Regions from separate parts of the Nocardioides sp. GCM10023255 genome, predicted to be linked through region 3. Evidence: predicted binding sites of a transcription regulator. Region 3 holds the regulator's gene; each other region holds the start of a gene.
What was found. Region 3 encodes LexA, which represses DNA repair genes until DNA is damaged. Its sites were predicted from a motif close to TCGAACANNTGTTCGA; they were not measured.
Positions count from the first base shown of each region.

Region 1: the regulator LexA is predicted to act here: its motif matches at 5,291-5,306, upstream of recA (recombinase RecA).
Region 2: the regulator LexA is predicted to act here: its motif matches at 6,156-6,171, upstream of ACFO9I_RS19430 (DUF6504 family protein).

Region 1 covers NZ_JBHSHU010000010.1:149,068-158,803, reverse strand. Annotated here, with positions in the region: gene ACFO9I_RS17390 (TIGR04282 family arsenosugar biosynthesis glycosyltransferase) at 1-32, shown strand, start outside; gene ACFO9I_RS17385 (class I SAM-dependent methyltransferase) at 29-706, shown strand; gene ACFO9I_RS17380 (molybdopterin-dependent oxidoreductase) at 703-1,854, shown strand; gene ACFO9I_RS17375 (hypothetical protein) at 1,851-2,303, shown strand; gene ACFO9I_RS17370 (response regulator) at 2,281-2,961, shown strand; gene ACFO9I_RS17365 (sensor histidine kinase) at 2,958-4,139, shown strand; gene ACFO9I_RS17360 (hypothetical protein) at 4,265-5,227, shown strand; gene recA (recombinase RecA) at 5,483-6,526, shown strand; gene ACFO9I_RS17350 (regulatory protein RecX) at 6,516-7,265, shown strand; gene ACFO9I_RS17345 (phosphoribosyltransferase) at 7,286-7,777, shown strand; gene ACFO9I_RS17340 (GNAT family N-acetyltransferase) at 7,853-8,569, shown strand; gene ACFO9I_RS17335 (PPK2 family polyphosphate kinase) at 8,634-9,479, shown strand; gene ACFO9I_RS17330 (HipA family kinase) at 9,476-9,736, shown strand, end outside.
Region 2 covers NZ_JBHSHU010000011.1:111,199-120,934, forward strand. Annotated here, with positions in the region: gene ACFO9I_RS19390 (phytoene desaturase family protein) at 1-1,041, opposite strand, end outside; gene ACFO9I_RS19395 (hypothetical protein) at 1,065-2,498, opposite strand; gene ACFO9I_RS19400 (DUF4126 domain-containing protein) at 2,508-3,131, opposite strand; gene ACFO9I_RS19405 (hypothetical protein) at 3,156-4,052, opposite strand; gene ACFO9I_RS19410 (SigE family RNA polymerase sigma factor) at 4,049-4,543, opposite strand; gene ACFO9I_RS19415 (ArsC/Spx/MgsR family protein) at 4,650-5,048, opposite strand; gene ACFO9I_RS19420 (YbaK/EbsC family protein) at 5,060-5,533, opposite strand; gene ACFO9I_RS19425 (hypothetical protein) at 5,622-6,083, shown strand; gene ACFO9I_RS19430 (DUF6504 family protein) at 6,298-6,669, shown strand; gene ACFO9I_RS19435 (SAV_6107 family HEPN domain-containing protein) at 6,682-7,119, shown strand; partial or broken gene ACFO9I_RS19440 (DNA polymerase III subunit alpha) at 7,237-9,736, shown strand, end outside.
Region 3 covers NZ_JBHSHU010000001.1:68,619-78,354, reverse strand. Annotated here, with positions in the region: gene ACFO9I_RS00380 (alkaline phosphatase D family protein) at 1-1,603, opposite strand, end outside; gene ACFO9I_RS00375 (phosphatase PAP2 family protein) at 1,687-2,451, opposite strand; gene lexA (transcriptional repressor LexA) at 2,594-3,316, opposite strand; gene ACFO9I_RS00365 (GNAT family N-acetyltransferase) at 3,439-4,260, opposite strand; gene ACFO9I_RS00360 (SDR family NAD(P)-dependent oxidoreductase) at 4,320-5,117, shown strand; gene ACFO9I_RS00355 (hypothetical protein) at 5,534-5,875, shown strand; gene ACFO9I_RS00350 (hypothetical protein) at 6,235-6,615, shown strand; gene ACFO9I_RS00345 (LysM peptidoglycan-binding domain-containing protein) at 6,900-7,289, shown strand; gene ACFO9I_RS00340 (DUF3052 domain-containing protein) at 7,415-7,831, shown strand; gene ACFO9I_RS00335 (hypothetical protein) at 7,849-8,244, opposite strand; gene ACFO9I_RS00330 (ATP-binding protein) at 8,451-9,410, shown strand; gene ACFO9I_RS00325 (mismatch-specific DNA-glycosylase) at 9,455-9,736, shown strand, end outside.

The DNA.
Region 1 (9,736 bases), on a different contig from region 3:
CCTGGACCGCCGTAAGGGCGGCGCGGTCATGAGCACCGAGTTCTCGCCCGTCGACGACGTGCGCGAGAGTCCGCCCGACGAGTCGTTCTCGGTCGTCTACTCGCGGGCGCTGCGAGGGGTCCCGTGCACGGTCGTCGGCGTGGGGACGGAGCCCCAGCCGCTGCCGGTGGCCAGCTGGACCGGAGCTGCGGACTCGACCGACGCCACGATGCTCGCCCATTGCGTCGGACCCACGCTCGACATCGGCTGCGGGCCCGGCCGGCTCACCGCCGGCCTGGCGGAGCTCGGCCACGTGGTGCTGGGCATCGACGTGGTCCACGAGGCCGTGCGGCAGACCCGGGAGCGCGGGGTGACGGCGATCGTGCGCGACGTCTTCGAGGCCCTGCCGGGCGAGGGCCGCTGGCGCAGCGCGCTGCTGGCGGACGGCAACGTCGGCATCGGCGGCGACCCGGTCGCGCTGCTGCGGCGCGTCCGGCAGCTGCTGGACCCGCGCGGCCGGGTGGTGGTCGAGCTCTCCCCACCGGGCGCGGGCGTGCACTCGATGTGGGCGGTCCTGCAGTCCGGGACGTCCCGGTCGCGGCCGTTCCGCTGGGCGGTGGTGGGCGCGGACGCGATCGCCGAGGTGGCCACCGCCGCGGGGCTGGCCGTGCGAGGCACTCACGCCTGTGCGGGCCGCTGGTTCGCGGTGCTCGAGGACCCGGCATGAGGATCCCCGCCGACTCCGACTTCCGCTCGCGGCTGCGCAGCGCGGCCGTCACCGCCCGCGTCGGCCTGTGGCTCGGGATCTGCTTCGGTGTCGCCTTCGTGACCGGTGTGATCAGCCACTACGCGCAGGTCCCCGACCAGCCGCTGCCGTTCCCCACCAGCCCGTCGTGGGGCTACCGCGTCACCCAGGGCCTGCACGTCGTCGCGGGCACCGCAGCAGTGCCGCTGCTGCTGGTGAAGCTCTGGACCGTCTACCCGCGGCTGTTCCTCCGGCCGCCACGCGGACTCCGCAAGCTCGCGGTCGAGGGCGCCGAGCGCGCGTCGGTCGCGGTGCTCGTCGCCGCGGCGATCTTCCAGCTGGCCTCGGGGCTGGCCAACGCCGCCCAGTGGTACCCGTGGGCCTTCTCCTTCCGCGCCACCCACTACGCCGTCGGCTGGGTCGCGGTCGGCGCGCTGGTCGTGCACGTGGCGGTCAAGCTCCCGGTGATCCGGCAGGCGCTGGGGGCCGACCTGGAGTCCACCGCCCTCGACCGGGCCTCTGCGGTCGAGCCCGGCGCGCTCAGCCGTCGCGGACTGCTGCGCACCACCTGGTTGGCGGCAGGCGTCGCGGTGCTGGCCACCGCCGGCAGCACCGTGCCGATCCTGCGCCGGGTGTCGGTCCTGGGCGTGCGCTCGGGCGACGGGCCGGGCGGGGTGCCGGTCAACAAGTCCGCCCGGGCCGCCGGCGTGACCGCGACCGCCACCGACCCGTCGTACCGCCTGACCGTCGCGTACGCCGACCGCGAGGTCACCCTGGACCGCGCCCGGCTCGAGGCCATGGAGCAGACCACCCACAGCCTGCCGATCGCGTGCGTCGAGGGGTGGAGCGCCGGCGCGACCTGGACCGGGGTGCGCGTCCGCGACCTGCTCGACCTGGTCGGTGCGCCGCGGGGGAGCGACGTGCTGGTCGTCTCGCTGCAGGAGAGCGGGCCCTACCGCCAGACGCTGCTGCAGTCGGGATTCGCCGACGACGAGCGCACCCTGTTGGCGCTGCGGCTCCACGGCGAGACCCTGGCGATCGACCACGGCTACCCGTGCCGGTTGATCGCGCCCGACCGTCCCGGGGTGCTCCAGACCAAGTGGGTACGCCGGCTCGAGGTGCAGACGTGACCGCGCGGCTGGTCACGGGCGCGGTCGGCGTGCTGCTCGGGGCGTACGGCGCGTGGTTGCTGCTGAGCCGCCAGGACGCCAGCCGGATCGTGGACGCCGCGACCTGGCTCGCCGCCGGGGTCGTGCTGCACGACGTGGTGCTCGCCCCCCTGGTCGTCGCCCTCGCCGCGATCGGCGCCCGTGCGCTGCCGTGGGCGGCCCGCGGCCCGGCGACGGTCGCCCTCGTCGTGCTCGGCAGCGTGACGCTGCTGGCGGTCCCGGTGCTCGGGCGGTTCGGGGCGCGGGCGGACAACCCGACGCTGCTGGACCGTCCCTACGTCGCCGGCTGGCTCGTCCTTGCCACACTGGTGGTGGTGGCCGCGGCCGTCGCCACCGTGGTCCGCGCCCGACGCGCGGCGGCCGGCCCGAGCCGGGGAAGGAGGCCACGTGTCCCGGGTCCTGGTCGTTGACGACGACCACACCGTGCGCGAGGTGGTCGTGTCCTACCTGCGCGCCCACGGCCACGACGTCCTCGACGTGGGGGACGGTGAGGCGGCGCTCGCCTCGATGCGGGACGCACCCGCGGACCTCGTCGTCCTCGACCTGATGCTGCCCGGCATCGACGGGCTCGAGGTGTGCCGGCGCCTGCGGGAGACCGGCGACGTGCCGGTGATCATGCTGACCGCACTGGGCAGCGAGACCGACCGCGTGGTCGGTCTTGAGCTGGGCGCCGACGACTACGTGACCAAGCCGTTCAGCCCCCGCGAGCTGGCGCTGCGGGTCGACTCGGTGCTGCGGCGTACCGAGACCGCGCCCGCGGCGCCCGAGCTGCTCACCGACGGCGACCTGGTCGTCGACGGCGCCCGCCACACCGTCACCCGGGCGGGCAGCCCGTTGGCGCTGACCGCCCGGGAGTTCGACCTGCTGCGCTTCCTGGTCGCGCACCCGGGGGTCGCGTTCTCCCGCGACGACCTGCTCCAGCAGGTGTGGGGGTGGTCGATCGGGGACCGGTCGACGGTGACGGTGCACGTGCGTCGGCTGCGCGAGAAGGTCGAGCGTGACCCGACTCGGCCCGAGCGCCTGCTCACCGTGTGGGGCGTGGGCTACCGCTGGGAGGCAGGCGGATGAGCTCGGACCAGCTCCAGATCGTCCTGGTGTCCGCGGCCAGCGCGGCGGCCGTGGGAGCCGTCGGGCTGGGTGCGGCCTGGCTGCTGCGGCACCGCTCCATCCGCTGGCAGCTCGGGCTGGTGGCGCTGGTCGCGGTGCTCTCGGTGCTGGCGGGTGTCCTGGCCACCTCCGAGCTGATGTTCATCTCCGACCACGACTGGGGCGTGGTGAGCCTCGTCGCCCTGGTCGCCGGCGTCGTGGCGGTGGCGGTGGCCCTGGCGCTCGGGGCCGCGGTCGTGCGCTGGTCCGCCGCGCTGCGTGAGGAGGCCCGGCGGATGGCCGAGCACGGGCGCTTCATCGCCGGCAGCCGGGGACCCAGCGAGTTCCAGGCCCTCTCCGAGGAGCTGGCGCGCACCAGCGAGCGCCTGGAGGAGGCGCGCGTCCGGGCCGCCCGGCTCGAGGAGTCGCGTCGCGAGCTGGTCTCGTGGGTGTCCCACGACCTGCGTACGCCGCTGGCCGGGATGCGCGCGATGACCGAGGCGCTCGAGGACGGGCTGGCCACCGACCCCGCCCGCTACCACCGGCAGATCCGGGCCGAGGTGGACCGGATGGTGCGGATGGTCGACGACCTCTTCGAGCTCTCCCGCATCCACGCCGGGGTGCTGCGGCTCAGCCCGGAGGCGGTGGTGCTCGGCGACCTGGTCAGCGAGGCGATCGCCGGCGCCGACCCGGTGGCGCGCGCCCGGCGGGTGCGCCTCGGGGGGACGGTCGAGGCGGGCGTGGAGGTGACCGCCGACCCGGCCGGGCTCTCCCGCGTCGTCTCCAACCTGGTGATGAACGCGATCCGGCACACCCCGGCCGACGGGGTGGTCGAGATCCACGGGCGCGCGGTGGCCGAGGGGGTCGAGCTGAGCGTCGTGGACGGGTGCGGCGGCCTGACCGCCGAGGAGATGGCGCGCGTCTTCGACGTGGCCTGGCAGGGGGGAGCGGCGCGCACCCCCGACCCCGACGACTCCTCGCACGCCCGCGGCGCCGGGCTCGGCCTGGCCATCGTCAAGGGCATCGTCGAGGCCCACCGCGGGCAGGTCGAGGTCGAGAACGTCGTCGACGGACCGGCCGCGGCCGGGTGCCGGTTCCGGGTGGTGCTGCCACGGGTGCCGGGGGAGTCGTCGCGCGAGCCGGTCGCCGACCCCGCCTGAGCCGTCGTACGCCGCGCCCACCGACGCCGCGGCTCCGGAATCGCCCCGGTGGCCGCGATCGCCCAGTGACCAGAATCGCCCAATTGGGGGGTTCGCCCGGGCCGGGATCGACGAAGAGTGGAGCCGTGGAGGAACGGGGGTTCTCGGACCACGGCGACGGCACCGACGAGCCGTCGGCGTGGCTGGGCGACCACGCCCAGGACGCGTGGACGGACGAGGACGACGTCCCGGTGGGGGACGACGTCCGGTACGACGCCGTGCCGGCGCCGGCCGGCGACCCGGGGCGGGGCGAGGACGGTTACGACGACCCGCCCGAGGACGAGGACCCCGAGTGGGACGAGGGCTGGGAGGCGGACTGGGACGGGGCTCTCGTCGACGTACCCGGGGAGCCGCAGCGCACGGCCCGGTGGTGGCTGAGCCCCGCGTTCTTCGCGGGTGCGCTCGCCGGGATGCTGGTCGTGGCCCTGGTCTGGCTGGTTGCCGCGGCGGGGTCCGAGGGGGCGTCGCGGGATCCGGCGAACGCCGCCGCGTCACGCGCGGTCCCGACCCCGTCGACCGACCCGACCACGTCCGCCGCGCAGCAGCAGGAGGAGCAGTGCGCCGATGCCGCTGCGGCCCTCCACGGGGTGCTGCAAGCGGCCGCGCCCGCCCTGGACCAGTGGGAGGTGCACGTGGGCGCCATGAACCAGCTGGTCTCCGGCGCCATCAGCCTGCAGCAGGCGACGCAGTTCTGGAACCAGACCCGCGTCGGCGCGCACCAGCGTCTGGCCCGGTTCCGGGCCGCCGACCGGAGCCTGGCCGTCCGGGCCGGGGCCTGCCCGGCACCGGAGGGGCTGCCCGACGCGCCCGCGGCGCTGCGTTCCTGCAGTCGCGTCGTGGCCCACGACCGGACGACACTGGACACCGCCCGGACGTCGATCGACACCTGGGAGCACCACGTGCACGACATGGAGATGCTCCGGTCGGGGCGCCTCTCGCCGGCGGCGGCGACGCAGATGTGGCTGGCCAGCTGGAGGCAGGGCGTCCGGGAGCTCGACGCCTACCACGCGGCGCGGCGCGAGCGGCAGCGCCAGCTGTGCGGCGGCTGAGCCTGGGGCCGGGTGCGGGGGCCGGGCGGCGGGTGGACGACACGCCCACCGCACCTGCGTGAGTCGAACACGTGTTCGGGCTAGGGTGGTTCCACAGGTGACGCGCAGGTCGACGTCGTCCCCAGCAGTCCGGCCCCGGACCGGCACTGTCGGCGGTCCCGTCTAGCGTCTCGCACGACGATGAACACGACGACGACATCCCAGACGAAGCGACCACGACGCGGGGCGGGCAAGCCCCCGAAGGAGAAGAACGACATGGCTGGTGGAGACCGCGACAAGGCTCTCGACACCGCGCTCGCCAACATCGAGCGCCAGTTCGGCAAGGGTTCGGTCATGCGGCTCGGCGACGAGACGCGCGCCCCGCTCGAGATCATCCCGACCGGCTCGATCGCGCTCGACGTGGCGCTCGGGCTCGGCGGCCTGCCCCGCGGCCGCGTGGTGGAGATCTACGGCCCGGAGTCCTCCGGAAAGACGACGGTCGCCCTGCACGCGGTGGCCAATGCCCAGCGCGCCGGCGGCATCGTGGCGTTCATCGACGCCGAGCACGCCCTCGACCCCGAGTACGCCAAGAACCTCGGTGTCGACACCGACGCGCTGCTGGTCTCCCAGCCCGACTCCGGTGAGCAGGCGCTCGAGATCGCCGACATGCTGATCCGCTCCGGTGCGCTCGACCTGATCGTCATCGACTCGGTGGCCGCCCTGGTGCCCCGTGCCGAGATCGAGGGCGAGATGGGCGACAGCCACGTCGGCCTGCAGGCCCGGCTGATGAGCCAGGCGCTGCGCAAGATGACCGGTGCCCTGAACAACTCCAAGACGACCGCGATCTTCATCAACCAGCTGCGCGAGAAGATCGGCGTGATGTTCGGCTCCCCGGAGACCACGACCGGTGGTCGGGCGCTGAAGTTCTACTCCTCGGTCCGCCTCGACGTGCGCCGCATCGAGACGCTCAAGGACGGCACCGACATGGTCGGCAACCGCACCCGCGTCAAGGTCGTCAAGAACAAGGTCGCCCCGCCGTTCAAGCAGGCCGAGTTCGACATCATGTACGGCAAGGGCATCAGCCGCGAGGGCGGCCTGATCGACGTCGGCGTGGAGGCGGGTCTGGTCCGCAAGGCCGGTGCCTGGTACACCTACGAGGGCGACCAGCTCGGCCAGGGCAAGGAGAACGCCCGCAACTTCCTGCGGGACAACCCCGACCTGGCCAACGAGCTCGAGAAGAAGATCCTCGAGAAGCTCGGGGTGGGCCCGACGGTCGACGCCGAGGTCCCCGCCGACCCGCTGGGCGTCGATGACTTCTGAGCCCCGCAGCACCCGTTCGTCGGGCTTCGACGACGACCGACCCGCACCCTCGTGGGCCGGTGACGTCACCGCCGGGGTGGACGCGTGGACGCAGCGTGCGTCCACGCCCGCCCCGGCGGACACCGAGATGCCCGAGCGGGGGTCGTCACGCGGCGGTGCCCGGTCGGGCCGTCGGCGGGCCGGGCGCGGACGCACCGATCCGCCCCCGCCCGACCCGCAGGAAGGTGGCCCGGAGGCCGACCCCGAGTCGGTGGCCCGCAAGATCCTGCTCGACCAGCTGACCGGCCAGGCCCGCAGCCGCAAGGAGCTCGACGACAAGCTCGCGGCCAGGAACGTGCCACCCGAGATCGCGACCCGCCTCCTCGACCGCTTCGAGGAGGTCGGCCTGGTCGACGACGAGGCGTTCGCGCGGTCGTGGATCGCCAGCCGGCAGCCGGGCAAGGGGCTGGCCCGCCGGGCGCTCGCCCAGGAGCTGCGTCGCAAGGGCGTCGACGACGAGGTCGCCCGCGAGGCCCTCGACGAGATCGACCCGGCGGCCGAGGAGGAGGCGGCGCGCGCCCTGGTGCGCAAGAAGCTGCGCTCGCTGGCCCGGGTCGACGACACCACCGCCACCCGGCGCCTGGTCGGCATGCTCGCGAGGAAGGGCTACGGCTCCGGCCTGGCCTTCGCCGTGGTGCGCGAGGAGCTCGCTGCGAGCGGCCGCGACCACGATGAGGACCTCGCCGGCCCCGGCCTCTGACGATCCGGCAGACTCCCGTCATGACCGACCGGGAGACCTTGACCTGGGAGGCGTTCGGCGCCTCCGTGCGTGACCTGGGCCAGCAGGTCGTCGACGACGGCTTCGACCCCGACCTGATCCTCTCGATCGCCCGCGGCGGCCTGGCTCTCGGCATGGGCCTGGGCTACGCGCTGGCGGTGAAGAACCTCGCCGTGGTCAACGTCGAGTTCTACACCGGCGAGGACCAGCGGCTGGAGATGCCGATCATGCTGCCGCCGACCCCGGACGTGGTGGACCTGTCGGGCCTGAAGGTGCTCATCGCCGACGACGTCGCCGACACCGGGCGCACCCTCGAGATCGTCCAGGACTTCTGCGCCGACCACGTGGCCGAGGCCCGCACCGCCGTGGTCTACGAGAAGCCGCGGTCGGTGGTGAAGCCCGACTACGCCTGGCGGCGGACGTCGGCCTGGATCGACTTCCCGTGGTCCTCCCAGCCGCCGTTGGTCGAGCGCGCCGGCGGCGCCCCCGCCTGAGCCACCGGCCTCGGGGCGCCCGGCGTCCGAGGGAGGTGCTGCCCCTCAGGCGTGGATCGGCCTACGCTCACCCATGTGGCCGAGCACGTCGGGATGCGCGTCGTCGTCCACGACCGGGGGCACGACCTCGCCGGCGTGGTGCGCGCGGGGGAGTCCTGGGCCGAGGCGGCGAGACGCACCTGCGCGGCGGTGCACGCGCTGCCGGTACCGGTCGACCTCTCCGGTGGGGTCAAGCAGTTCGCGATCGACCACGAGCGGGTGGTCTCGCTCCGGGCGATGACCCACGGCGACCTCGCCGACGTCGCCCGGTGGTGTGCGACCGAGCACGTGCGTCGTTGGTGGGCCGTCGACGGTGAGCCCACCCGCGAGGCGGTCGAGGCGACGTACGCCCCGCGCATCGACGGGATGACCCCGACGCGGATGTGGGTGGTCGAGGTCAACGGCCGGTCGGTGGGATTCGTGCAGGACCACCGGATCGGCGACCACCCGGACGCGGCCGTCCCCGGCCCGGCCCGGGACGCGATCGGGGTCGAGTACGCGATCGGTGACCCGGCCTGGGTGGGTCGCGGCCTCGGCGTACGCCTGCTGTGGGCCTGGATGCTGCGCGCCCGCCGTCGCTTCCCCGACGCGCCCACCTTCTTCGCTGCCCCCGACCATCGCAACGCACCCTCGCTGCGGATCCTGGCGAAGGCCGGCTTCGCGGAGGAGCTGAGGTTCGACGAGCAGCACCGCGACGGCAGCGTCGGCACGGTGGTGGGCTGCAGCCTCGACGTGCGCCGGGTCCTGGGGTGAGTCCCGTCGGTCGAGCCGCACCCTCCGGTGGTCGAGGTCGTCGAGACCCGACATGATGGCCCGCATGACCGACGAGTACCCCTTCCGCCTGCCCGCGGGCCCGGTGGACCTCACCTCCATCGAGACCAACACCTCGCCGGGCTTCACGGGTGGCAAGAAGAAGGGCAAGGCCGCTCTCTTCGCGCTGGGGGACGAGCTGTCGGACCTCCAGGAACGACTCTTCGCGGAGGGCCGGTCCGGCTCCGGGCGCCGCCTGCTGCTGGTGCTGCAGGGCATGGACACCTCCGGCAAGGGCGGGGTGCTGCGGCACACCGTGGGGCTGGTCGACCCGCAGGGCGTGCGGATCACCTCCTTCAAATCGCCGACCGACGAGGAGCGGGAGCACGACTTCCTGTGGCGGGTCCGTCGGGCACTGCCGGAGCCCGGCTACATCGGCGTCTTCGACCGCTCGCACTACGAGGACGTCCTGATCGGGCGGGTGCGCGAGCTGGCCGAGCCCGACGAGATCGAGCGCCGCTACGGGGCGATCAACGACTTCGAGCGCGAGCTCGTCGACAGCGGCACCACGATCGTGAAGTGCATGCTCCACATCTCGGCGGACGAGCAGAAGGAGCGGCTGCTCGCGCGGCTGGGGAAGCCCAGCAAGCACTGGAAGTTCAACCCCGGCGACATCGACGAGCGTGCGCAGTGGCCGCGCTACCGCGAGGCCTACGAGATCGCCCTCGAGCGCACGAACACCGAGCACGCGCCCTGGTTCGTGATCCCGAGCGGCAAGAAGTGGTACCGCAACCTCGCCATCGGCCGGCTCCTCTACGACACGCTGCGCAGGATGGACCCGCAGTGGCCGGTAGCCGACTTCGACGTCGAGGCCGAGACGAAGCGTCTCATCCACGAGGCACCCGTCTCGTGAGCGCGACCGTCTCCGTCACCAGGTACGTCACCCCGCTGCGCGAGGGTGGCAGCCTGCCCGGCATCGTCGAGGCCGACGACCTCGGCACCTACGTCTGCAAGTTCCGCGGCGCCGGCCAGGGGCTGCGCGTGCTCGTCGCCGAGGTGGTCGTCGGTGAGCTGGCGCGCCGCATCGGGCTGCGGACACCGCGCCTGGTCGCCCTGGAGCTGGACCCCGAGATCGCGCGCTACGAGGCCGACGAGGAGGTGCAGGACCTG
Region 2 (9,736 bases), on a different contig from region 3:
GCGCAGCATGTCCTCGGCGAGGCGACCGCGGCCGTGGACCGTCCACGCGGCGTGCCCGGCCGGCGCCCGGCCACCGGTGCGCACGACCAGCATCGGGTCCCCGTGCAGGACGACCTCGCGGGGCAGGTCGGGCACCGGCCCCTCCAGCCCGACGTGGGCGACCACCGGGGGGATCGCCGGCATGGTGCGCTCCACGAAGCCCGCCAGGGCCGGGAGCCGGCGCGGGTCGATCGCGCAGACCACGACGTCGGCGTCGACCTCGCCGTCGGCGGTCGCCACCGCCGCGACCCGCCCGCCGCGCAGCACCAGGTCGATGACCTCGGTGGACGTGGCCACCTGCACCTTGCGGGTCTCGAGCCGGCGCCCCAGGGCCTCGGCGAGCACGCCCATCCCACCGGTCACGGTCCAGGCACCGAACCGCTGCTCGACGTACGCCGTCACGCCCAGCCAGGCGGGCACGTTGCGCAGGTCGTGGCCCTCGGCCACCAACGGGTGGCCGGCGACGAGACGGAGCCGCTCGTCCTTGAACGTCCGGCGCAGCCTTCTGTGCATCACCTCGCGGCTGTCCAGCCGGGCCGCGACGTCGCGGGGCAGGTCGTCGGGTCGCCAGGGGCGCTCGAGGTAGCCCTGGCGCAGCACGTCCCAGTCGTCGGCGTACGCCGACACGTGGTCGGCCCAGCGCCGGCCGAGCCCGGGCTCGAGGGCGTCGAAGGCGGCGATCTGCGCGGCCCGCGAGCCACCGGGCAGCCGGACCGAGGTGTCGTCCTCGAAGCGGTGCTCGCGGATGACGTCCAGGGGCACGAGCTCCAGCTCGCGCTCGAGCGGCCTGCCGGACTTGCGGAACAGGTCGCGGACCACGGCGGGCAGCAGCGCGGCGTGCGGGCCGGCGTCCCAGGCGAACCCGTCGGCGGTCTCCTCGACCAGCGCGCCGCCGAGCCTCTCCGAGCGCTCCAGCAGCGTGACCTCGTGGCCGAGCTTGGCCAGCCGCGCCGCCGCCGCCAGGCCGCCGAACCCGCCACCGACCACCACGACCCGCGCCATGGCGCCACACCCTACGGCCCGGGCTACGGCGTCGCCGTGCCTCCCGCGGTGCGCAGGTCCGGGGCCGCCTCGAGATCGCCGAAGCCGGTGCCGTGCTCGCGGTCCACGAAACGCAGCAGGGCGAGGTTGACCTCGGCCAGCCGCTCTCCCGGCGCCAGCGCCACGCCGGGGTCGAGCTTGGCGAAGAAGCCGGTCGGGGTGTCGGCGATCTCCACGGTGCTCCCGGCACCGGAGGCGGAGGTGCGGACGAGCTCCCTACCGTCCCAGCGGACCGGGTGCGAGAAGCTGCCGCCGACGCCGACCCCCTCACCGAACGCGACCGCCCTGCCGACCCGCTCGGCGTCCATCAGGTCGACGAGCCCCTCGAGGTCGGCGACGGTCAGCCCGGGGTCCACGCCGGCCACGAGGGCCGCCTGGAGGAAGGTGAAGAACCGGCGGTCCACCTCGGCGACCGTGGTCGCGCCCGCCGACATCCGGGTGTTGAGCTCGGTCGGGCGGAACCCGTCGGCGGTGAGGACGCCGTCGACCCCGAAGGCGCCGCGGTAGCCGTGCGCCTGCTGGAGGTGCGCCCCGACCCGGCGCACGACGTCACGCATCTGCTCGCGGTCCGCGGGCGGTGGGTCCCACGACGTGCCGAGCCCCCCGTAGACGAACCGCCGGCGCACCGGGTCGCGCAGCATGGCGATCTCGACCGGGCGCAGCGCGGCGGTGCCGTCGGGGAGCACGAATCCGTGGATCGAGCAGGGCACGCCGTCCAGGAACGGCATCACCCGCACCCGGTCGCAGCGTGGCCGGAAGAACCCCAGGGCTGCTGCCCGGTCGCCGCCGTCGCGGATCCAGCGCACGTAGTTGCCGCCGCCGTTGAAGCCGTCGCGCGCGTCGCCGGACCAGACGGCCCCCAGCGGCCCGGCCACCCGGTCGGTGGCGGCGGCGAGGGCGCCGTCGTCGGCGGGGACGATGAGGTACGGCGCGTGGGCGACCCCTGCGGCGGCCCAGACCTCGTCGGCCAGCATCTTGTCCTCGAGCGCCAGGAACGACGCCGGCCGGCCGCCCGTGACCGGACGCCCGAGGATCGGCTCGTCGGTGGTGACGAACGGGCTCGTGGACCAGATCCCGCGTCGGTGCGGGTCGAGCTCCTCGACGGCCGCCACCACGTGGTCGGGCAGGTCGTGGGCCAACCGGTCGTGGACGCGGAGCTCGTCGGTCACCGACGCCGTCGGCGGCGGCGCGACCTCGACCACCACGCACTCGCCCTCGGCCGGCACCGGCCCGGCGCCGCGGCTGGTCGAGACGACCAGGACCGGGCAGCCGAGCTCGCGCAACCAGCCGACGAGAGGCGTGAAGCCGGCGAGCACTCCCGGCCCGAGGAGGACCGGACGGCCCGCGAAGAGCTCACCGAGGCGCGCGGTCACCCGCGCCCGGGTGCCCGGGTCGGTGAGGTCGGTCGGCGGCTGCATGTCTCGACGCTAGTGAGGGGAGCGTGGGCCGGCCACCGGGATCCCGCTGCCCGGGCGCGGGTCGCGGCGGCGCCGCCACCGGCGCCAGCCGCGCCGGACCAGCCGCGCGAGCAGGAGCAGCAGGAGCAGCCCGGCCGCCAGCAGCACCGCCGCGATCGCGGCAGCGGCCCGGGGCTGCTCGATCGCGAACCACACGACCGCCAGCACCACGACGTCCTCGGCGATGCTGGCCGTGATGTTGGTGACCGGCTCCGGTGAGGAGTTGAGGGCCAGCCGTCCGCCCGCCTTGGCGAGGTGGGAGAGCAGCGCGGTCCCGCCGCCGACCACGCCGAGCACCGCCTCGTCCAGGGAGTCGGCCTGCCCCGCGATCAGCACGCCCACCACGGCGCCGGCGGTGGGGCGGATCGCCGTCGAGACCGCGTCCCACGTGGAGTCGACGTAGGGGATCTTGTCGGCCACGAACTCGAAGGCGTAGAGGAGGAACGCCACCGCCAGGACGTCCCAGCGGCCGAGCGCGTCAGGGACGTCGGCGAACCCGCCGAGACGGTCGGAGATGCCGAGCACGAGCACGACCAGGTAGCAGTTCACCCCGCTGGCCCAGCCGCTCGAGAACGCCAGTGCGAGCGAGTCCACGCGCGGAGTCTAGGTGACGCGGACTCAGTCGCAGGGGTAGCTGACGCCCGAGCTCGGGAGGGTCCACGGGCCGCACTCGCCGGGGTTGTCCGGCGGCTCCGGGATCACCAGCACCGGGTCGGTGCCGAGCTCGGCGAGGTCGTCGACGGGCACCCGGAGCTCCTCCTGCGCCGAGCCCAGGTCGGGGGCGTGCACGGTCTCCCTCACGTAGGTCAGGAAGGTCTCGGAGTGGATCACCTTGACGCTGCGCTCGAACCACAGCCGGCCCGGGTCGCCCCGGTCGAGGCGGTCCGAGCGGACCAGCATCCAGCCGTCGCCGGGCGCGAGCTCGCGCAGCGCGGCCAGCCGCTCGATCACCAGGTCGCCGTCCGGGGTGGTGGTGACCTCGCAGCGCAGGTAGGTGTGGGACCGCACGTCGTTCGCGCAGCTCTCGCGGGAGCTGCCCTCGGCCTCGCTGCGGGCGTGGCTGAGGTCGACGGAGAGGCGGTGGTCCCCGGTGCCGCCGTAGGAGATCGACATGCCGCTGGCCTTGTCGTACCACTTCGGCGGCAGCTCGTTGCCCTGCCCGTCGAAGGCCCCGAAGTCACCGGCCGGCAGGTCCGGGACGCTGCGCGAGAACACCGTAGACGCGTGCTCCTCCAGCAGCCGGGGCATCTGCTGGGCGTCGTAGTCGGCCAGCGCGCGACGGGTCGCCGGGTCGATGGCGGTCGTCGGGCCGTCCCCGCCCGGATCCGGCAGGGCCTGCGCGACGGCCACGCCGGCCGCGGTCACGACGACGGCGGCGACGGCGCCGGCGGCCAGGCGCTGTCCGCGCAGCCGCCGCCGACCGGCGCGGACCGCCGGGCCCGGGTCGGGGAGGTGGCCGGGCTCGTCGCGGGCGACGTGCTCGCGCAGGAGGGTGGTGAGGTCGTCGGCGGTCATCGGGTCTCCTCGGTGGCGATGAGCTCGGGCAGGTGGGTGCGCAGGGTCCCGAGGGCGCGCGCGGTCTGGCTCTTGACGGTTCCCTCCGCGACGCCGAGCAGCTCGGCGACCTCCGCGACCGGGAGGTCGTCGAGGAACCGCAGCGCGACGATCGCGCGCTGCCGCGCCGGCAGCACCGCCAGCGCGGCGCCGAGGTCCAGCCCGGTGGTCGGCTCCTCGCCCGGCCGGTCCGGCAGCTGGTCGGTCGGGCTCTCGGGACGGCGTCGGCGCAGGTGCGAGAGGCACTCGTTGACGACCACCTTGCGGGCGTACGCCGTGCGGGTGGCCGGCCGCGTCCGCGACCACACGGCGTACAGCTTGGCCATGCCCTGCTGGGTCAGGTCCTCGGCGAGGTGCCAGTCGCGCACCACGAGGTAGGCGGTGCGGCGCAGGCCGGGGCCGTGGACCGAGAAGAACTCCGTGAACTCCTGCTCACGCTGGTCGCGTCGCACGTGGGCAGCCTCCGGTCCGAGATGGGCGCCGCGCCACGGGTGGGCAGCGGTCTACCCGTTGTACGCCGCCCGCGGTCCCTGAGGTTCGCAGCGCCGCCCGGGAATGTCAGTGGGCCTTCCCGGCCGACTCCTGGGCCGACTCCTGGGCAGTCCCCTGGGCGGCGGTCACGCGGGCCAGCGCGTCCGCATCCCGGCCGACCACGGTGGTGCCGTCGGCGGCGGTGAGGATCGGGCGCTGGATGGTGGCCGGATGCGCGGCCATCGCCTCCAGCCACGCCGCGCGGCGGTCGGGCTCGCGGGGCAGGTCGATGCCGGCCTCGCGCGTCTCCTTCGGCCGGGCGACGTCCCAGGGCTCGAGCCCGAGCCTCGCCACCACCTCGCCGAGCTCGGCGGCGGTCGGCGGGTCGTCGAGGTAGCGGCGCACGGTGTACTCCACGCCGGCGGCGTCGAGCTCCGCGGTCGCAGCACGGCACTTCGAGCAGGCGGGGTTGAGCCAGATCTCCATCGTCCGGGCCCTCAGTCGACGTCGGTCTCGGTGGCGCCGGTGAGGGCGACCAGCTCGTCGTACGTCGTGGAGAACACCGCGGCGGGGTGGCCGGCGGCCGCCCACACCACGTCGTACTTCCGCAGCCAGGGGTCGAGGTAGGTCGGCACCGGCGCCGGGTGGCCGATGGGGGAGACGCCGCCGATGACCTGGCCGGTGTGCTCGCGGACGAACTCGGGCTTCGCGCGCCGCAGCTCCGCGACGCCGATGCGCTCGGCGACCTTCGCGGTGTCGACGCGGTGCGCGCCCGAGGTGAGGATCAGCACGGGGGTGCCGCCTGCGTCGAAGAGCAGGCTGTTGGCGATCGCGCCCACCTCGCAGCCCAGTGCCTCGGCGGCCAGTGCGGCGGTGTGGACCGAGTCGGGGAGAATGACGATCTCGCCCTGGCCGCCACGGCGCCGGTGCTCGTCTCGAAATAGGGTGATGGTGGGGTGCTCGGTCGTCATACTGCGACCCTAGCCAGAGGCGAGGCCACCGGTCCGGTGGGTTTTCGTGGTGCGTGCGCCGGTGGTCCGGCGCCTGAGAGGAGACTGGATGAGTCGGCAGCAGCCGCGCTCGGTGAGCGGTGCGACCTGGGTCCTGCTGGGGTTGGTCCTGCTGAGCGGGTTCACGGCCCTGCTCACGGTCATCCTGCGTGACGACCTGGTCAGCTCGTGGGCGGCAGGGCACCCCGACTCGACGGGCGACCTCAAGCCGCCGGCGTTCGTGCCCGTGGCGATCGTGCTCTTCGTGGTGTTCGCACTGCTGGCGGGCGTGCTGGCGGTGTTCCTGCGCAGCGGGCACAGCTGGGCACGGCTCTCGCTGACCGCGCTGGTGGGCTTCATGGCCGTCGCGACCCTGGCCGGGCTGCGCAGCGACCCGCCCCCGCTGTTCATCGTCCTCACCGTCGTCTCGGTGGTGCTCGACGCCGCCCTGCTGTTCTTCCTCTGGCACCGCGACACCAGCGCCTACATCCGCGGCGTCTGGCTCTCCTCGCACCCCGTCACCCGGCGGTGACGCGGCCGGCGCCCGAGGGCGCCGGCGATCTCTTGACGGACTGTCCGTGCCGAGGTGTAGCGTTCGGGGTGTTCGAACACGCGTTCGAACCCCGCTCGGCGGGGACGATCTCGACCCCGTCCCCGCCGGGCCGGCCCGGGGGTGACCCACGGCCGGTCGACGCGGGACCGGGGTCGGTGTCCGGGGTCGAGGGTGTGTGAGAGGTGGCGGCCAGATGAGGCGGTACGACGACCCCGTGGAGGTCCGCAAGGGCTGGGTGACGGGCGTGGAGGGTCCCGAGCAGTTCCTGTGGCGCGGGCGGCTGTGGAAGGTGCGGGCCGTGGTCGCGCACTGGGTGGAGACGTCGCCGTGGTGGCAGTCGTCCGGGGTGCGGGCGGCGGTCGGCTCCGACGACGTCCCGCTCGGGGGCTCGGGGTCGGTGGCTGCGGCCGGCGACCTCCTCGTCGAGCGCGAGCTCTGGCGGGTCGAGGCCGGCCGGGGCATGGGCCCGGCGGCCGGGTCCGGCGAGGGTGACGGCGGCGGGGTCTTCGACCTCTCCTTCGACTGGTCCGACGGTCGCTGGCAGCTCGTCGGCTGCGTGGACTGAGGGGTGGAGTCGATGAGCGTCCCCAACCCCTATGCCCTGCCGGCCACCACGCACTCCTACCTCGCCCGCTCGGCCGAGTCGCTGAGCGAGGCGATGGCGGCGACCGAGGTGCCCGCCCGCTACGCCTGCGCCCACGTGGCGGCGCTGCGGGCCGCGGCCGCCCTGCTGGCGGCCCGGGCGCACCCGGCGCCGGCGCGGCGCCGCCCGCAGAAGAACGCCTGGGTGCTGCTGGCCGAGGTGGCCCCCGAGCTCGAGGAGTGGGCCCGGTTCTTCGCGGCGGGCGCCGGCAAGCGAGCCGCGGCCGAGGCCGGTTCGACCCGCGCCGTCACCGAGCGCGAGGCCGACGACCTGGTGCGCGACTCCGACCGCTTCCTCGCCGTCGTCGAGCAGTGCCTCGGCCTGGTCCCGCACGCGCCGGCGCGCGCCCAGGTGGTGCGGCACGTGGGCTGAGCCTCGGCCTCCGGGCCGAGTTGACGTCTCCCCGGGGAGGCGTAGACTTCAGGTGTTCGAACATGTGTTCGACAAAACAGTCAGGGTCGAGCCGGCTGAGTGCGCAGGAGGCGACCCGTGCCCGATCCCTTCCCCCATCTCCACGTGGCCTCGGGCTACTCGCTGCAGTACGGCGCGTCCCACCCGCACACGCTCGTCGAGCGGGCCGTCGAGCACGAGATGGACACCCTGGCGCTGACCGACCGCGACGGCACCTACGGCGCGGTGAAGTTCGCCAAGGCGTGCCTGTCGGCGGGCGTGCGGCCGGTGCTGGGGGTCGACCTCGCCCACCGGCCCACGCTCACCACGACGTCGTCCGACGAGGTCGCCCGGGCCGGGCGCCCCCGGACCCCGGTGCGGGGCGGGGCGTTCCGGGACCCGCGGCTGCCCCGGGTGACGCTGCTGGCCAGCGGCCGGGCGGGGTGGGCGGCGGTGTGCCGGCTGGTCTCGGCCACCCACCTCGCCGGGGAGCGGGGGGTCCCGGTGCTCGACCCCGGCCTGCCGGAGGTGGCCGAGCTGCTCGGGTCCGGCGACCTGGTGGTGCTGCTCGGTCCGGCCTCCGAGCTCGGGGTCGCCGCCACCCGCCGCCGCGACGACCTCGCCGAGACGGTGCTCGCGCCGTGGCGGGCTCGGGTGCCCCGGGAGAACCTCCTGGTCGAGCTGGTCTCCCACCGGCTCGGCGCGTCCGGTGCCGGCTGGGGGCCCGGGACCACCCCGCACGCCGCCCGGATGGCCGGGGCGGCCCGCCGGGCCGGGCTGGGGACGGTGCTCACCAACGCGGTCCGCTACGCCGACCGTCGCGACGCCCCCACTGTCGACGTCCTCGACGCCGCCCGCCGGCTGGTCGCGCTCGATCGCCGGCACGTCGATCGGGGCAACGCGGAGGGGTTCTTGAAGTCCGGCAAGGAGATGGCCGAGGTCGCCGAGGAGATCAGCCGCCTCGCCGGGCTGGCCGCCGACCCGGCCCGCGAGGCCCGGCAGCTGCTGGCCCGCACCCGCGCGGTGGCGGACCGGTGCGCGCTCGACCCGCGCTCCGACCTGGGCCTGGGGGAGGTGCACTTCCCGGAGTTCGAGCTGGCCGCCGGGGGCGTCACCCCGCGGCCCACGCCGGGAGCAGGTCCGGCCGACGCCCTGCTCCGCGCCCGCTGCGAGGGCGCGATCGGGGACCGCTACGGCTCGGGGCCGAGACAGGTCGTGTGGAAGCGGCTCGACGACGAGCTGGAGACGATCCGCGAGCTCGGCTACGCGTCGTACTTCCTCACCGTCGGCGACGTCACCGACCTGATCCGCGAGATGGGGGTGCGCTGCGCCGCCCGCGGCTCGGGCGCGGGCAGCCTGGTCAACTACCTGCTCGGCATCTCCGGGGTCGACCCGATCCGGCACGGGCTGCTCATGGAGCGGTTCCTCTCCCCGCTGCGCCAGGCGCTGCCCGACATCGACGTCGACGTGGAGTCGGCGCGGCGGCTGGAGGTCTACGAGCGGGTCCTCGACCGGTACGGCGGGGAGCGGTGCGTGTGCGTCTCGATGATGGACACCTACCGGGTCCGCCACGCCGTCCGTGACGTCGGTGCCGCGCTCGGCATGCCGCCCGGAGAGATCGACGCGATCGCCAAGGCGTTCCCGCACATCCGTGCCCGCGACGCCCGGGTCGCCCTGCGCGAGCTGCCCGAGCTCCGGGCCAGCGGGCTGGGGGAGGAGCGGCTCGACCTGATGTTCCGGCTGGTGGAGCGGCTCGACGGGCTGCCGCGGCACATCGCGGTGCACCCGTGCGGGGTGCTGCTCTCCGACGCGACGCTGCTCGACCGCACCCCCGTGGAGGCCAGCTACGCGGGGTTCCCGATGAGCCAGTTCGACAAGGACGACGTGGAGGACCTCGGCCTGCTCAAGCTCGACGTGCTCGGCATCCGGATGCAGTCCTCGATGGCCCACGCCCTCACCGAGATCGCGCGGGTCGACGGCGTCGAGGTCGACCTCGACGACGAGGAGCAGGTGCCGTTCGACGACCCGGAGACCTACGCGATGATCTCGTCCGCGAGGACCCTCGGCGTCTTCCAGATCGAGTCGCCCGGCCAGCGCGAGCTGGTCGGCAAGTCCGGGATCGAGTCCTTCGAGGACATCATCACCGACATCTCGCTGTTCCGGCCCGGGCCGGTCAAGAGCGACATGATCACGCCGTACCTCGACGTCAAGCAGGGCTGGAAGGCGCCGACGTACCTCCACGACGACCTGCGGCCGATCCTGGCCCCGACGCACGGCGTGGTGGTCTTCCACGAGCAGGTCATCGAGATCATCGCCCGGTTCGCCCGGATCACCAACGCCGAGGCCGACGAGAAGCGGCGCGCGCTCGGGGACTTCGAGGGGATGGCCGAGACCAAGCTGTGGTTCTTCCCCCGCGCCCTCGCCCACGGCTACCCGCTGCCCGTGGTCGAGGGGATCTGGAAGATCCTCGAGGCGTTCGCGTCGTTCGGCTTCTGCAAGGCCCACGCCGCGGCGTTCGCGCTGCCGACCTTCCAGTCGGCCTGGCTCAAGGCGCACTGGCCGGCCCACTTCCTCGCCGGGGTGCTCACCCACGACCCGG
Region 3 (9,736 bases):
CGTGGCTGTCGAAGTCGAGGTACTTCACGTGCCGGTTGTTGGCCTTGATCGCCTCCTCGACCGGCACGCTGGTGGTGCGGGCGGGGGAGCCGGTGATGTCCTTGAGGTTGTTCGATGTCACCGAGGTGCACACGAACTCCACCCCCGCCGACTCCCCGAGCGGGTAGGTCGAGGCGTCGTACGGCAGCTCGGCCGCCCAGCCGGAGTGGATGTCGCCGGTGATGAAGAGCGCGTCGCTGACCCGGTGCCGGCGGATGTGCGCGAAGACCTCGCGCCGGTCGTCGGTGTAGCCGTCCCACTGGTCGACGTTGTACGGCGCCCCGTCGGCCGGCAGCAGGCCGGTGGCGTCGTTGACCGGGTCGACGAGGTCGTCGGGGACCGCCCCGAAGTTCACCGGCGCGATCATCACCGGGTTGCCGACGACCTTCCACTGCACGGCGTCGTGGGAGAGCGAGTCCTGGAGCCAGTCCATCTGCCGGCGGCCGGTGATGGTGCGGTCCGGGTCGCTGACCTCGGGGTCGGGGTCGGGCACGGGCGTGGGGGCGACCGGCTGGACCTGGCGGTCGCGGTGGGTGCGCAGGTCGAGCATGCTGAGCTCGGCGAGGGTGCCGAAGCGCAGCCGGCGGAAGAGCCGGTCGCCGTCACCCACGCGGACGCTGCCGTCGAGCCGGGCCGGCATCCACTCGTCGTACGCCCGGTGCGCGCGTGCCCGGCGGTCGCGGTAGCTGCCCTCGCCACCGGCGCCGCGGCCGGGGGTGTGGTTCTCCGCGCCGTCCCGCCAGGCGTCGTTGGCGGTCTCGTGGTCGTCCCAGGTCACGACCCACGGGTACTTCGCGTGCAGGTCCTGCAGGTCGGGGTCGCGCTTGTACTGCCCGTGCCGCTGGCGGTAGTCGGCCAGCGACACCATCTCGTGGGCGGGCTGGTGGCTGCGGATGTCCCGGTCGTCCGGGCCGTAGCCGTACTCGCCCGGCCCGTACTCGTAGAGGTAGTCGCCGAGGTGCACCACCGCGTGCAGGTCGTCGCGGGCGGCGAGGCCGCGGTAGGCGCTGAACCAACCGGCCTGGAGGTTCGCGCAGGAGACGACGCCGAAGCGGAGGTGGTCGGGGGTGGCGTCGTGGGCGGGGGCGGTGCGGGTGCGCCCGACACGGCTGGTGCGTCCGTCCCAGCGGAAGCGGTAGTGGTACCACCGGGCGGGCTGGAGCCCCTTCACGTCCACCTTGACGGTGTGGTCGCGCTCCGGGCCGGTGCCGAAGCTGCCGCTGCGCACCACGTGGCGGAACTGCGCGTCGGTCGCCACCTCCCACTCCACGCGCACGCGCGGCCCCTTCCCGGAGCCGGGGGTGCTGGCCGGGGTGGGGGTGACCCGGGTCCAGATGACCACCGCGGTCGGCAGGGGGTCGCCGGACGCGACGCCGTGCCGGAACGCGCCACCGCCGTCACGGGCCGCCGCGGCCGCGGCCGGGGTCGACGTCACGCCCGGTGCGAGGCCGGCGAGGACGCCGCCGGCCGCGCCGGTCGCGAGGAGGGTACGTCGCGGCAACGGCCGGGCTCGCAGGGGCTCGGCTCGCAGGGGCCGGGGGGTGGCGGCGCGTGGGGTGCTCACGCGTCCTCAACGGGCGGGACCGGGCAGGGGTGACGGGGCGCGGGGTGTGAGCACCGTCAGTTCACCCGGGCGTCGCCCGGGGGTCAGTCGGCTGTGGCCGCGGCGGAGCCCTGGGCGGTCGTCAGGCTGTCGAGCTCGCGGTCGAGCTCGTCGTCGTCGACCGGGGCGGGCATGCCCTCGGCGGCCAGCCACCCGGCGACCACGACGAGCCAGCCGACGACCACGTCGATCACCCAGTGGTTGCCGGTGCCGACGATGACGACGGCGGTACCGGCGGCGTACAGCCACCCGAGCACGCGCAGCCAGTGCCAGCGGGCGTGCCGCTGCAGCGCGATCGCGACCCACAGCGCCCAGCCGGCGTGCAGCGAGGGGAAGGCGGCCAGCTCGTTGGTGAGCCCGCCGAGGCCGCGCGGGGCCGACGCGTCGGCGCTCCACCAGCCGTCGGCGGCGTGCAGGCTGAGCACGTCGACGTAGCCCTGGATGAACCGAGGCGGGGCGGTCGGCATCAGCAGGTAGGCAACCAGGCCGATGATGGTGCCGATCGCGAGCGCCCGACGGGCCGGGATGTAGCAGCGCGAGCCGAGCCGGTAGAGCCAGAGCAGCACGGCGGCGGTGACGACGTAGTGGAGCGTGGCGTACCAGTAGCTGGCGATCAGCCCGATGACGTCGTTGTCGGTGAAGAGGTGGTTGAGCGGCACCTCCCAGTGGATCCCGAGGTGCCGCTCGATGTGGAGCAGGTCGTGGGCGCGGGCCAGGGCGGGGCCCATGGCGGCGTCCGCGAAGAGGCGCGAGAGGCTGTAGGCGACCCACAGGGTCAGGACCAGCGCCAGCTCGAGGACACCGCGCACGAGACGTGGGTATCGCTTACGGATACCCACGATCGCGGGAATGCTCGGGATGCTCACGGGTCCACTTTCAGGTCAGGCAGGGCACACTGCCATCAAGTATGCCCCTGACCGCCCCCTGATTCCCGTCATTATTACCTCGGGGTCACATCCGCCGCAGGACCGCGGTCACCTTCCCGAGGATGGTCGCGTGGGTGCCGTCGATCGGCTCGTAGGCGTCGTTGTGGGGGAGCAGCCAGACGTGGCCGTCCTTGCGCTGGAACGTCTTGACCGTCGCCTCGCCGTCGATCATCGCCGCCACGATCTCGCCGTTCTGCGCGGTCTGCTCCTGACGGATGACGACGTAGTCGCCGTTGCAGATGGCGGCATCGATCATCGAGTCGCCAGAGACCTCGAGCAGGAACAGCTGGCCGTCGCCGACGAGCTGCTTGGGCAGCGGGAAGACGTCCTCGATCCGCTCCTCGGCGAGGATCGGGCCACCGGCCGCGATCCGGCCGAGCACGGGGACGTACTGCGCCGCGGGCACGGCGTCGCCCACGCCGGTCTCGTCGTACATCGTCTCGTCGGCCGCCGAGATGGACCGGCGGGCGGCCATCACCTCGGGCAGGAACACCTCGATCGCGCGGGGCCGGTTGGGGTCGCGCTTGAGGAAGCCCTTCTCCTCGAGCACCTTGAGCTGGTGGGCGACGCTGGAGGAGCTGGTCAGGCCGACCGCGTCACCGATCTCGCGCATGCTCGGCGGGTAGCCGCGCTTCTCGATGGAGTTCCTGATCGTGGTCAGGACGCGCTGCTGGCGCGGGGTGAGGCCGGTGGCGTCCGGCGGGCCGTCGGGAAGCTGGGTGACCTTGTCGGACTTCTTCGTGGCCATGCGGCTGCCTCCAGGCTCTGCGGCGGACGCTCCGGGGCGCCCCGGGCGAGTGGGGACCACGCTAGCCAAAACGGCTGGGTGATTCAAACATCTGTTCGAAGGCGTGTCGCGGGTCGGGCGGGTCACGATCCGGCGGGGATCCACACGTACTGCGGCATGGTGCACACCTCGACGTAGCCGAGCCGCTCGTAGACCGGGCGACCCATGCGGCTCGCGACCAGGATCGACTCGTCGCACCCGCGCGCCCGCCCCGCGCGCAGCAGAGCGGCCGTGACGGCGTACCCCACGCCGCGCCTGCGGGCGTGCGCGAGCGTCGCGACGTTGTAGATGCCCGCGGTGCGTCCGGTGATCCACACCGAGCCGCAGCCGACCGGCTCGCCGTCGAGGCTCGCCACGGCGTGCACCAGGCAGGCCGGGTCGAAGACGGTCATCCAGTCCCGCAGCGGTGCAGCGAGGGAGCCGGGGATCTCGAAGACCTCGCACATGAGTCGCGCGACGTCGCGGTCTGATGCCTCGGTGCCGAGCGCGATCTCGAGCCCGGGCACCGCGCGCGCCTCGGGGTCATCGAGGTCGGCGGGGTCATCGGGGTCGGCGGGCTCGTCCGCGGTGATCGCGACGTGCATGCCCGGGCTGTCCTCGCGCTGGGCGCCGATCCCGGTGAGGGCGCGGTCCAGCGCCTCGGACCAGGTCGAAGGTCCGCACCACCACAGGAACGGGAGCCCGGCCTCGACGAACGGGGCCACCGTGTCCTCGACGCGTGCCCGCTCGGTCCCGGGCGTGAAGCGGGCGCCGACGACGTCGTTGAAGAGCGGGTGCGGCAGTCCGCTGCGGAAGCTCGTGACGTCGGGGTGGGTGCCGGTCGTGACCAGGGGGGAGGTCGCCAGGACGCGGTGGAACTCCGCGAGGTTCCTCTCGACGGCGTCGGCGCGCGGGTCGGTGGTCACCGTCGGAACGTACGACGCGACGGGCCGTCGCCGCATGACGCATCTGGTTGACTCCGGCCATGTCCTTTGCCTCGAGCTGTGTCGTCACCGGTGGTGCCCGCGGGATCGGGCGGGGGATCGCCGAGCAGATGGTGGCCCGCGGCCACGCCGTCGTCGTCACCGACGTGGACGGGCCGGCCGCCGAGCGGACGGCCACCGAGATCGGTGCCGTGCGCGGCCTCGCGCTCGACGTCCGCGACCCGGCGGCCCATGCTGCGGCGGCCGCCGAGGCCACGCGCCACGGCGCGCTCACCGCGTGGTTCAACAACGCCGGCGTCGGTGACGACGGCACGCTCTCCTCGCTGTCCGAGGAGGCGGTGCGCCGGCTGGTCGAGGTGAACGTCCTCGGCACGCTGTGGGGGATGCGCGCCGCGCTCGATGCCTTCGGTCCCCGCGGAGGGGACATCGTGAACACGGCGTCGCTGTCGGGGTTCGGGCCGGTGCCGGGCTACAGCGTGTACGCCGCCACGAAGGCCGCGATCGTCTCGATCTCGATGTCGTGCGACGTGGAGACACCCCGGGGCGTGCGCGTGCACGCGCTCTGCCCGGACGGGGTGCAGACGGCGATGCTGGACGGCCAGGACCCGGACGGGATCGGGGCGGCGCTGGTGCATTCCGGCGGGCGGATCCTCAGCGTCGACGAGGTCGCCTCGGCCGCTGTCTCGCTGATCGGCACCTCCCGGGTCGTGCGCTCGGTGCCGGGCTGGCGCGGAGGCGTCGTCCGGGCCTCGGCGCTCGCGCCCTCGGTCGCCGCGCGCGGGCTCGGGCTGTTCGTCGCCCAGGGCCGGCGGGCGATGAAGCGGTCCGCCTCCTCCTGACCCGTCCCGCCAGCAGGGCAGTTCGCGCTCCTCTCCTCTGCTCCCACGCTCGGGCACGTCCGACCGCCCGCGAACTGCCCGGCGCTGGGGTCTCCGGCCGTCCTCCACAGGCCGGTGACCTGCGGGTTCCCCGCTCGTTGAACCTCCACTAGCGTGCTTTCCGGCGCCCGGTTGACGGGGTTTTCGGGTGCTGGTTCTCGGGGAAGGATCTGCGCGTGCATCGCTCTCGGACGGCGTTCGCTCTCGGACTCGCGGCTGCCCTGTTGCTGGGTGGGTGCTCGGATGATCCTGAGCCGAAGATGGCTCCTGCTCCGTCGGGGTCGGCCTCAGTGAGGGAGTCGCCCTCGCCGTCGACCGGTCCGGCGCAAACGAGCAGGGGCCAGCAGGAACAGTTCCTTCGTGAGTACTTCGCTGCTATGTCGGATTCGCTCTCATCCGGCGAGACATCGGAGTTTCTTGCCGGCTCCTCGAAGCAGTGCCACAACTGCAAGATCCTTGCCGCAAACGTCGAGGCCGCCTATCGAAATGGTGGCTACATCAAGGGCGGCCGCTGGACCGTCCAGTCGGTTGCTTTCACTCGAAAAGCACCACTCGGGATGATCTGGAAGGTCGACCTCTCTACGGCGCGCGAGCGTTGGTACGACTCGAAGGATCAGCTCGTGAAGGTTGTGAGCGCAGATGTGCTGCGTGTTGGACTGGCGTTGATCCCGCGCGACGGCGACTGGCAGGTGCGAGAGCTCAGGCTGGAGGAGTCGTGAAGCGCTTCGTCGTCTTCGCAGCGTCGGCGTTGCTCGTCGGGGGGCTGCCAGGTCATGCGGTTGCTGACCACGACCACTCGTCGTCGCATGTCACGACCACGTCGGGCGGAATCTGGACCGGCGTCACGATTCACCACCCCGCTCAACCTGGTCAGGGGACTTTGGGAGAAGGCGACCCTAATCAGTCGTCCCCACAGCCAATCGTCTTTGTAGGACCCGACCTGCAGGACGAGTTCTGTGCGGGCGTCAACTGGACGGAAGGATGTGTCCCCGACCCGGCCGCTCCGGCTGAACCGGATGTGACGCCCGGCGTAGTCGCTGAGGCGTTCCGGAATCTGCAACTGCCCAGGTCAGAGCTCATGGTCCAGCCCCCAGGTGGCGAGACACTGGTCAACTTCGAGACCAACTTCTACACCGAGCAGCAGCCGTTCACGCGCACTGTGCGACTGCTGGGGCAGCGGGTGGATCTGAAGATCTGGCCGAGCCAGTTCCGGTGGGTGTTCGGTGACGGCGACGAGCTCGCGAGCGAGAGCGCGGGGGCGCCGTACCCGCACCTGGAGATCACCCACGACTACCGGGCCAAGGGTGGGGTGAGCCCGCGGGTGGACACGACGTACGCCGCCGAGTTCCGGGTCAACGGGGGGCCGTGGCGCGACGTCGACGGGACGGTCACGATCCCGGGCGCGCCGGAGCGGCTGAGGGTGCGGACCGCGACTCCGGTGCTGGTCGGGTATCGCTGATCGTGGAGTGACCGTCGTACCCGGTACGACAGGGACTCCACGCCGGCCCGAGCGCCAACGCTGCCGTTCGAATGTGTTCGAACAAATGTTCGTGACGGGTCTTGTGTCGTTCGAACACGTGCTCTAGCCTCGTACACATGTTCGATCGAACGCCTGATCGACTCGGTGGAAGCCGGATGGTCCAGACCAGTCCCACGCGGACTGTCGGTGGCCCCCGTTAGACATCGGTTCGACAGCAGATCGACGACGACCGAGGCTGGCCGCCACTTCCCCAGGAGGTCCCGATGAGCACGATGACCGCGAGCACCACCTTCCGCCCGACCGTGGTGCGCACGCCCGCCACCCGGACGACGCGCACGGCCCCGGCCCGCGCCGGCGGACAGGTCCGGCTCACCCGTCGCGGCCGGCTCGTCGTCTTCGCTCTCGCGCTGCTCGTGGTGCTCGGGCTCGGGCTGTTCTGGGCGGCCGGCTCGGTTGCGACCGAGCGGCCCGGCACCCCCGAGCCCACCCGCGTGGTGATGGTCGGCTCCGGCGAGACGCTTTGGGGCATCGCCGCCGACATCGCCGACGACGGCGACGTCCGCGGCATGGTGGAGCGCATCGAGCGGCTCAACGCCCTCGACTCCGCGATGGTGCAGGCCGGGCAGCGCCTGCGGGTGCCGGCGGGGGACTGACCCGCCGACCGACAAGACTTCGCCAGCCGACTCGACCCCGGCTGGCGAGCCGGGGAAGACGAGGGGTGGAGCCTGGGGAGGCTCCGCCCCTCGCGGCATTTCCGCGACGTCGCTAGCGTCGCGCCATGGCCGGCTACTCGGGCACCCCGCTGGTGCGCAAGCTCGGCATCAAGGACGACCACGTCCTGTTCCTCGACGGCGCCCCGGACGACCTGGACCTCGGTGAGGCCGCGGCGCACGTCGTACGCCGCCTGCCGCGGCAGGCCGACGTCACCCTCACGTTCCACACAAAGCGCGCAGGGCTGGCGGAACGGCTCCCGGTCCTGTTCGAGCGCACGGCTCGCGACGGCATGGTCTGGGTCTGCTGGCCCAAGAAGGCCGCGCAGAGGACGAGGCGCAACCCGGACGGCCTCGACTCCGACCTCGACGAGAACATCGTGCGCGCGCTCGGCCTCGAGCTGGGGTTCGTCGACGTCAAGGTCGCCGCGATCGACGAGACCTGGTCGGGGCTGAAGTTCGTCCGACGCCTGGTGGACCGCTGACGGTCCGACCGGGGAAGTCAGCGCGCGGCTCGCCGGCCGCCCGGCGTACGCACCTGCGGCGGCGCAGGCGGAGCAGACGGACCGGGGGGCGCGAGCGGCGCCGCGTCCACCCGCGGCGCGCCGGGCGGGGGCGCGTCATGGGTGATCCCCAGCCGGCGCAGCAACCGGGTGACCAGCATCAGCCCCGCGAACAGGCACGCGACCGCGCCCGCCGACGCGAGCCCGAGGAACCACCACGCGCGCGAGTCGCCCGAGCGGGCGGTGGAGCCGAAGTCGATCGCGGCGTACACGAGGTACCCCCAGGCGACCACCGAGACCGTGACCCCGACGGCGAGAAGCAGGAGGGACGGCGAGAACGACGGTGCCCGTTTCGACGCCCGTCGTGATCCTGCGCGCTTCCCCCTGCTTCCCACGCCATCATTGTGACCGATCCCTCGGTTCGCCACGCCGTCGGGCCGACATTCCCATCCGGACCGCGACACGAATGTCAAGTGCCGTATGGGGGATCTGCGCAACATGTGGCGTGGCTTACCCTGTGCGCGTGGTGGAGGGGTTGGGCTCCGCGGGGGATGCGTCCTCGGAGCAGCTGGGAGATGGGCCGCGAGGACCGCTGGGGCACTTGTCGCGACTGGGCTTCGCCCTGCGCAGCGCCCACGACGTGGACCAGATCGCACGCTTCCTGATCACCGACCTCGTCGAGCTGCCGGAGGTCCGCCGGGTCGGCATGGCGCTCACCGAGGGTGGCGGCCGCCGGCTCCGGTTCGTCGCCAACGAGCGGGTCGGCGCCGAGGGCCTCGAGTGGTGCCACATCGACAGCTACGAGGACGTGCCGCTCACCGCCGTGGTCCGCACCGGGGAGCCGGTCTTCGGCAACCTCGACGACCTCGAGCGGGAGTACGCCGACATCGTCAAACGGCAGCGTGCGGACGGCGTCGAGGCGATGGCGGCCTGGCCGCTGCCCGGCACCGGCTCGCCGATCGGCGGGATCATGCTGTTCTTCGGCAAGCCGCAGGAGTTCACCGAGGCCCAGCGCGGGCTGCTCGAGGCGACCGCGCGCCGGGTCGCCGACGCCGTACGACGCGTCCGCGTCACGAGCGGTCGCGGCCCGGGTGACGCCAGCCCGGACGACCCGGCGCTGATCGGCGAGGGCCGTCGCAACGCGGTGCTGCTCGAGGGCGATCCGCGGGCGCCCGGCGCGGCCCGCCGGTTCCTGCGCGAGCAGCTGGCCGCGTGGGAGGTCGACGCCGACACGGTCGACAACGCACAGCTGTGCCTCTCCGAGCTGGTCACCAACGTCGTGATGCACGCCCGCACCACCTCCGAGCTCACCGTGCACCTCGAGGACGGCGTGCTGACCGTGGTGGTCCGCGACCTGGGCGGCTCGAGCCGCGCCGGCGACCCCGGGGTCATCGCGCCGCCGGGGGAGGGAGAGGACCCGCTGCGGGTCTACGGCCGCGGGCTGATGCTCGTCGACGCGATCGCCGACCGCTGGGGCTCCGAGGTCGACGCGAGCGGCACCACCGCGTGGTTCGCGCTCGAGCTCGGCTCCGCGCAGGGGTCGTCGGCCCAGACCGGCTGACGCAGCCCGTCCGGGGCCTTGGCCCGACTTGTCATCGTGGCCGCATGGAGGTGCTGCCCGACATCGTGGGCCCGCGCCCGCGGATCGTCTTCTGCGGCATGGCGGGCGCGCAGAGCCGGCGCAGCCGTGACCACTACTACGAGACGCCCGGCAACGCGTTCTGGGAACTGCTGCACGACAGCGGGCTCACGCCGACCCGGTTGACGCCGGTCGACGACGGCCGGCTGGTCGAGCACGGGCTCGGGCTGACCGACCTGGTCCGCCATCCCACCGAGCCGCCGACGTACGACGTGGACGAGCTCGAGGCCAAGCTCGAGCGGTGGCAG